2 regions of the Microbacterium wangyouchuni genome follow, and region 2 is predicted to be linked to the other one. Evidence: predicted binding sites of a transcription regulator. Region 2 holds the regulator's gene; the other holds the start of a gene.
What was found. Region 2 encodes HrcA, which represses chaperone genes, less so after heat shock. Its sites were predicted from a motif close to TTNGCACTCGNNNNNNNCGAGTGCNAA; they were not measured.
Positions count from the first base shown of each region.

Region 1: groES (co-chaperone GroES) is a predicted target of HrcA. The motif match lies at 2,645-2,671, and genes of this name have one in related genera.

Region 1 is NZ_JBPTMA010000002.1:67,895-71,544, reverse strand. It holds gene ACSS7Z_RS03715 (ABC transporter substrate-binding protein) at 1-1,068, opposite strand, end outside; gene rarD (EamA family transporter RarD) at 1,178-2,089, opposite strand; gene groES (co-chaperone GroES) at 2,262-2,558, opposite strand; gene ACSS7Z_RS03700 (THUMP-like domain-containing protein) at 2,717-3,650, shown strand, end outside.
Region 2 is NZ_JBPTMA010000011.1:29,814-33,463, reverse strand. It holds gene ACSS7Z_RS15470 (16S rRNA (uracil(1498)-N(3))-methyltransferase) at 1-479, opposite strand, end outside; gene dnaJ (molecular chaperone DnaJ) at 506-1,618, opposite strand; gene hrcA (heat-inducible transcriptional repressor HrcA) at 1,651-2,685, opposite strand; gene hemW (radical SAM family heme chaperone HemW) at 2,758-3,650, opposite strand, start outside.

The DNA of each region.
Region 1 (3,650 bases), on a different contig from region 2:
CTCGCGCATCTTGCCGGCGATGTCGGCGCCCTCGACAGACTGCGCGGACAGCGCCGACAACGCGATCAGGATCGTGGCGTCGTACGCCTCAGCGGAGTACGTGACGGCGTCGATCGGGTCATTGCCCTCAGCGGTCCAGATCTCGTTGAGCTGGTCGATGAAGTCATCGGGCAACTCGGCTCCCGCACGCGTTCCCTTGGAACCGGTCAGGTCGATTGGGAGGTCAGGCCAGTCCTTCAGGTTGCCATCGACCAGGTACAGCTTGCCGGTGTCGACGCCCGCGTTGCCCAGCAGCGGGGCGATCGTTGCGAACTGGTCGTACGAGACGATAGCGACCGCGTCGGGGTTCGCCGCGGCAATGGTGTCGACCTGGGCGTTGTACTGGCCGTCGCCCTGGTTGTAGGACGCTTCTGCGACGACTTCGCCACCGGCGGATGCGAAGGTCGCCCCGATGGCCTCTGCGAGGCCGGTACCGTAGGGGTCATTCTGGTAGAGGATGCCGAGAGTAGTGTTGCCATCCTCAGCGATCTGGTTGCCCAGCACCTCGCCCTGCAGATTGTCACTGGGAGCGGTACGGAAATACATCGGGTCGATGCCGGTGAAGTCCGCCGAGGTGTTCGACGGCGACACCGTGACGATACCGGCACCGACGTTGCCGTCGAGGATGAGCTTGGAGACGCTGGAGGAAGCCGCACCAACCATCGCTGTGATGCCAGCGCTCTGCAGTTTGGCGATCGAGGTCTCGTAGGCCTTGTTGTCGAGGTCGCCTTCATCACCGGTCGACAGTTCGACGGTGATGCCTGCATCCGCCTCATTGATCTGCGAGACGGCGAGTTGCACACCGGCCTCCATCGGAGCGCCGAGGAACGAGAGCGTTCCGGACGCCGGCAACAAAGAGCCGAGCTTCAGCGTCAGGTCGACCGCCGCCGGCTTGTCTTCACCGCCGCCATTGTCTGTGGGCGTCTCGGCTGGGGTGCTGCTGCACCCGGCAATGACCAGTGCGGAGGCGCTTGCCAGCGCAAGCCCCGCGAAGATCCTCGCGGATCGCGAGCCCTTCATAGCGTTCATGTTGCTCCTTTGCGTAACTGAACGTGGATAACCACCTTCGGGTGCCTATCACCCTAATCTCTTGTATGTGCGGACAGTCGATGCTTCTGTCTCGGTCCCGCAACAATCCTCAGATCAGCGCGGCTGGGGCCGCGCGGCGGCCACGCTGCTTCTTCAGAGCGAGGTCGACGAGGAACACGCCGATCGCCACCCAGACGATGGCGAACCCGATCCACCGTTCGGTCGGCATCGGCTCTTTCAACAGCGCCCAACCGACCAGGAACTGCATGACCGGGGTGATGAACTGGAACATTCCCACCAGGGTCAGATCGATCCGCCTGGCACCGGCAGCGAAACACAGCAGGGGCACTGCTGTGGCGATACCGGCACCGGCTACCAGCACCGTGTGCCAGACGCTCACGGCACCGAAGGTGATGCCATCGGTACTGCCGACGATGATGAGTGTGACCGCGGCGACCGGGATCAGCCAGAAAGATTCCATGGTCAGTCCGCTGACAGCATCCACCGCCGAGCCGATCTGCTTCTTGACGAGTCCGTAAAGGCCGAACGATGCCGTCAACGACAGTGCGATCCAGGGGAACCGTCCGTGGGCGATGATGATCACCACAACCGCGACGGCGGCGATGCCGATCGCGGTCCACTGCAGTTTTGAGATGCGCTCGCGCAGCACGAAGACGCCCAGCAGCACCGTGAAGATCGGGTTGATGAAGTACCCGAGACTCGTCTCGATGACCTGCCCGCTGAGGGTTCCGATCAGGAACACCTGCCAGTTGCCGTAAATGAGGATTCCGGCGAGCGCCGTCCACCCCAGCAGCCGCGGCTGCCGGATGATCGCCCGCAACGACGCCCAGCCGCGTGTGACAGCGAGCAGCACGAGGCAGAAGACGAACGACAGCAGCACCCGCCACGCGACGACCTCCCATGGGCCGGTCGGCACGAGCATCAGGAAGTACAGCGGCAGCACACCCCAGAGCAGATAGGCGCCGACGGTGTAGGCGATGCCGCTGCGGCTTGCTCCCATCCCTTCACCCTATCCGCCCCCTCCGCCCCTTAACCCCTTGCGAGTGGTCGCTGGTGGCTCATAATTTGACGAAAATCGAGCCACCAGCGCCCACTCGCAAGGGGTGGGGGCGGGGACGCGGAAGGGCCCGGATGCCGAAGCATCCGGGCCCTTCTTTGCTTTACTGAAACGCTCAGCGAACGACGACTGCGAGGACGTCGCGAGCCGAGAGCACGAGGTACTCATCGGCGCCGAACTTCACCTCGGTGCCGCCGTACTTGCTGTACAGAACGCGGTCGCCGACGGCGACGTCGATCGGAACGCGGTTGCCGTTGTCGTCAATGCGGCCGGGGCCAACGGCCACAACCTCGCCCTCCTGGGGCTTCTCCTTGGCGGTGTCAGGGATGACCAGGCCACTTGCTGTGGTCTGCTCGGCCTCGACCTGCTGGATGACGATGCGGTCTTCGAGCGGCTTGATGGAAACCGACACGGTCTACCTCTTCTTTCTTGACGCTGACACGAAAGACTTGTTCGCACTCTCAACCCGAGAGTGCTAACCCAAGTGTATGCGGTCGGCTGGCACTCACGCAATGCGAGTGCCAGTTTTGTCGTCACAGACCCGACGGACACACCTCGTAGGCTGGTCCCGTGGACATGTCCGAACTCACTGCCCTACTCACCCCCGATGGCCTCCGGCTGCTCGACGAGGTGGGCACGATCGAGTCGACGGCGGATGTGGCGCAGACCGTTTCCCGCCTGCGTGCGGCGGGCCACTCCCCCGATCTCGTATCCGCTGTCGTCGGGCAGGCGCATCTGCGCGCAAAGGGTGCTGCGAAATTCGGTGGCTTCGCCGAGCGGATGCTGTTCACCAGAGCAGGCTTCGAACAGGCCACCCGCCTGGGAGTTGCAGCACGCCATGCCGGACGCATGCGCCGCGCCGGCATCACCCGGGTCGCAGACCTCGGTTGCGGCATCGGCGGCGACGCACTCGCGTTCGCCGGTGCAGGGCTGAGCGTGCTGGCCGTCGATGCGGATGAGGTGACCGCAGCCATCGCCGCGTACAACCTCGCTCCATTCGGCGATGAAGCGACCGTCAAACACAGCACAGCCGAGACCACCGATCTCACCGGCATCGACGCAGTGTGGCTCGACCCCGCACGCCGGACTGCCGGTCACAGCGAGACGCGGCGGGTGACGGCATCCGATTATTCCCCGTCACTGGACTGGGCATTCGAGCTCGCATCGCGGGTGCCGACCGGCATCAAACTCGGCCCCGGGCACGACCGTGAGTCGCTTCCGGCAGACGCCGAGGCGCAGTGGGTCAGTGCTGACGGCAGCGTCGTCGAACTCGTGCTCTGGTCTGGCGTGCTCGCTCGCGAAGGTGTCCGCCGTGCGGCGCTGGTGATCCGCGGCGACGAGTCGCATGAGCTCACCGGCGGGGCGGATGCTGAGGACGCCGACGTCCGTGAACTCGGCGCATTCCTGCACGAGCCCGATGGCGCGGTCATCCGCGCACGTCTGATCGGCGACGTGGCACGCAGCCTGGAAGCCGGGATGCTGGACGAGAAGATCGCTTACATCA
Region 2 (3,650 bases):
ATGAGCTGTGCTGTCGTCAACGGCGCCGAGACCGGCGGCACCCAGGCACGATGCGCTTGTTTCGCAGCCTCCCGAACGATGCTCGCCCAGCGCTCGCGCCCCTTTGCTGCCTTCGGTCCCTCCCAGCGAGAGATGCTCCGCGATGCCTGCCACGGCACGATGTCGTCGACGCCGAGTTCACAGGCTGCCTGCACGGCGAGCTCGTCGCGGTCGCCCTTCGCCAATGCCTGGACCAGAACGAGTCGCACGTCCGGGATTTCCGCCTCCGTGCGCGCGGCGATGTCCACATCGACGCGTGACGCGGACACGTCAGTTACGGTGCCTTCCAGCCACACGCCGGATCCGTCGCCGATCGTCACCGATTCCCCGACCCGCAGCCGTCGTACCACCGCAGCATGCTTGGCCTCAGCGCCGGTCAGAGAGACTGTTTCTCCGACAGCGACCGATGACGACCCCTCGACAAGAAAGTGCAGAGCCACGTGTCCTCCGGTTCAGAAAATGCGAATCAGTGCCGGAACCGGTCCCGCAACTTCGAGAACAGCCCCTGCTGGAACTGCGCAAGCTGCGGCGACGGAGACTTCTGCTTCTTGGCGAAGTCCTCGATCATCGCACGCTGCGCCGAATCGAGCTTCGTCGGGGTCACAACCTGCACACCGACGCGAAGGTCGCCGCGCTGAGTTCCGCGCAGCGGCGTGATCCCCCGGCCCTTGATGGTCAAGATGTCGCCCGACTGCACACCGGGACGAATCTCGAGGTCGACCTGGCCGTCCAGGCCGTCGATCGATGTCTCGGTACCGAGAATCGCGTCCGCCATCGACACCTCGAGCGTCGCCAGCAGGTCGTCCCCGTCGCGGCTGAACGCCGCGTGCGGTGAGACAGTCACCTCGACGTACAGGTCTCCGTGCGGTCCGCCAGCCTTGCCGACCTCACCCGATCCCGGCAGCTGCAGACGCAGCCCGGTCTCGACTCCAGCCGGAATGTCCAGAGACACCGTGCGACGAGAGCGCACACGGCCCTGACCGGCGCAGGTTCCGCACGGGTGCGGGATCACTGTGCCGTATCCCTCGCAGCTGCCGCACGGCTGTGACGTTACGACGTTGCCGAGGAGGCTGCGCACCTGACGCTGCACGTGACCGGTGCCGCCGCAGATGTCGCAGGTGACCGGAGATGTGCCGGCCTGTGTGCACGAGCCGTTGCAGGTCTCGCACAGCACCGCGGTGTCTACCTCGATGTCGCGATGCGCACCGAACACGACGTCGCCGAGCTCGAGCGTGACGCGCACCAGCGCATCCTGCCCGCGTTCGCGGCGTGATCGTGGACGAGCGCCCCGACCACCGCCCTGACCGCCGAAGAACGTCTCGAAGATGTCTCCGAATCCGCCGAAGCCACCGAAGTCGCCGCCACCAGCGCCGTCTCCGCCGCCCATGTCGTAGCGGCGGCGCGAGTCGCCATCGCTGAGCACGTCGTAGGCGTGCGTGACGAGCTTGAACTTCTCGGCGGCATCGTCTCCCGGGTTCACATCCGGGTGCAGCTGCCGAGCGAGCTTGCGATATGCCTTCTTGATCTCGTCCGTCGTCGCATCCTGCGACACTCCGAGAACCTCATAGTGGTCCGCCACAATCACCTTCCTGCCTGTGAGAACGACCCGCCTCAGCGGCTCGCATCGTCTTCGTCGAGCAAACGCGACAGGTAGCGGGCGACGGCCCGTGCTGCGGCGAGATTGCTCGGATAGTCCATTCGTGTTGGCCCCATGACGCCAACACGTGCTGTGCCGCCGGGTGCCAGATAATTGCTCGCGACAATGGATGCCTCGGGCAAGCCGAAAGGTTCATTCTCGGCGCCGATGCTCGTCGCGAGACCGTGCTCGTCAGTCACCATCTCGCTCATGAGACGCAGGAGCGTCACCTGCTCTTCGATCGCTTCGAGGAGTGGATGGATGCTGCCGCGAAAATCTTGCTCGCGCCTGGCCAGGGTTGCCGCCCCCGCCATCACGAGGCGTTCCTGTCGGAACTCCGCAAGCTCTTCGCTGATGATTCCCGCCACTGTGCGCAGCGCGATATCGGTGCGGGAACCTGCGGTGGAATCGATCAGCCCCTGAACACGATCAGTAGCCTCACGCACCGATTGCGCGGTCAACAGTGCGGACAGTCGTGCACGCAGCACCGCGACATCGGCGTCCTCAAGATCAAGCGGTAGTCCAGCGATGCGCTGCGATACGCCACCCGCATCCGTCACCAGGATCACCAGAAGCCGATTCGGGGCGAGGGAGACGAGCTCGATGTGGGTGAGATGGGCGCGCGCAAAGGACGGATACTGCGCCAGCGCCACCTGACCGGTCACCTGGGTGAGCACGCGAACAGTGCGCGCCATCAGATCGTCAAGGTCTGCGGGGTCGGCCAGGAACGTCTCAATGGCGCTGCGCTGCGCGTTCGACAGCGGGCGCAGCTGCGCCAGGTGGTCCACAAAGACCCGGTAGCCCTTGTCCGTGGGCACCCGCCCTGACGAGGTGTGCGGAGCGACGATGAGATCCTCATCTTCAAGCTGCGCCATGTCGTTGCGAATCGTCGCAGCGGAGACCCCGAAGGAATGGCGTTCGACGATCGACTTGCTGCCTACTGGCTCATGCGTGGCCACATAGTCCTGCACGATCGCTTGGAGGACCTGAAGTCCACGTTCAGAGACCATCTGCCGACCCTCCCCTCTGGCACTCAAACACTTAGAGTGCCAATTCTAACCCGCCGTGCCGATGCCGCAGCGCTAATCCGTGAGCTCGCGAACCACGGCATCCGCCAGAAGCCGACCGCGCAAAGTCAGTCGAATCCGGCCCTTGAGGGCTGCCGCAGCATCCACCAGACCGTCGGCGATGAGTCCGGCCACCCGTGGGCGGTTCTGCTCGGGGATAGCTGCGACCGCGATGCCCTCGGCGAGCCGGCTCTCAAGAAGAACCCGCTCCAGCAACCGCGCCCGGGCATCGGGGCGCTCGGTTCCGGCGGCCGGCGATTCGGATGCCGCGAGCCGCTGGGCATACGCCGCCGGATGCTTGACGTTCCACCAGCGCAGGCCAGCGACATGGCTGTGCGCACCGGGGCCAAAGCCCCACCAGTCACTCCCCCGCCAGTAAGCGAGGTTGTGGCGCGACCGATTGCCTGCGGCGGACTCTGCTCCGTGCGATGCCCGCGCCCAGTTGCTCAGCTCGTACCATTCGAAGCCGGCCGCCGCGAGGCGTGAATCTGCGAGCTCGTACATGTCCGCCTGCAGGTCGTCATCGGGCGCGGGCACTTCACCTCGGCGGATCTGGCGCGCCAGCTTCGTGCCGTTCTCGATGATCAGCGCATATGCCGAGATGTGATCGGGTTCCAGAGCGACGGCAGCCTCCAGCGAAGCTTCCCAGTCGGCGAGTGACTCCCCCGGTGCCCCGTAGATCAAATCCACGCTGACGGCGAGACCGGCATCCTGCGCCGCTTCTACCGCGGTGCGGACGTTCTCCGGCTGATGCGTGCGATCCAGCGCGGCCAGCACGTGCGGCACGGCAGACTGCATGCCCACCGAGAGCCGGGTCACGCCAGCATCCACCAGCGTGCGCACGACCGAGGGAGTGACCGTGTCGGGGTTGGCTTCGACGGTGATCTCGGCGCCTTCGGTGAGCCCGA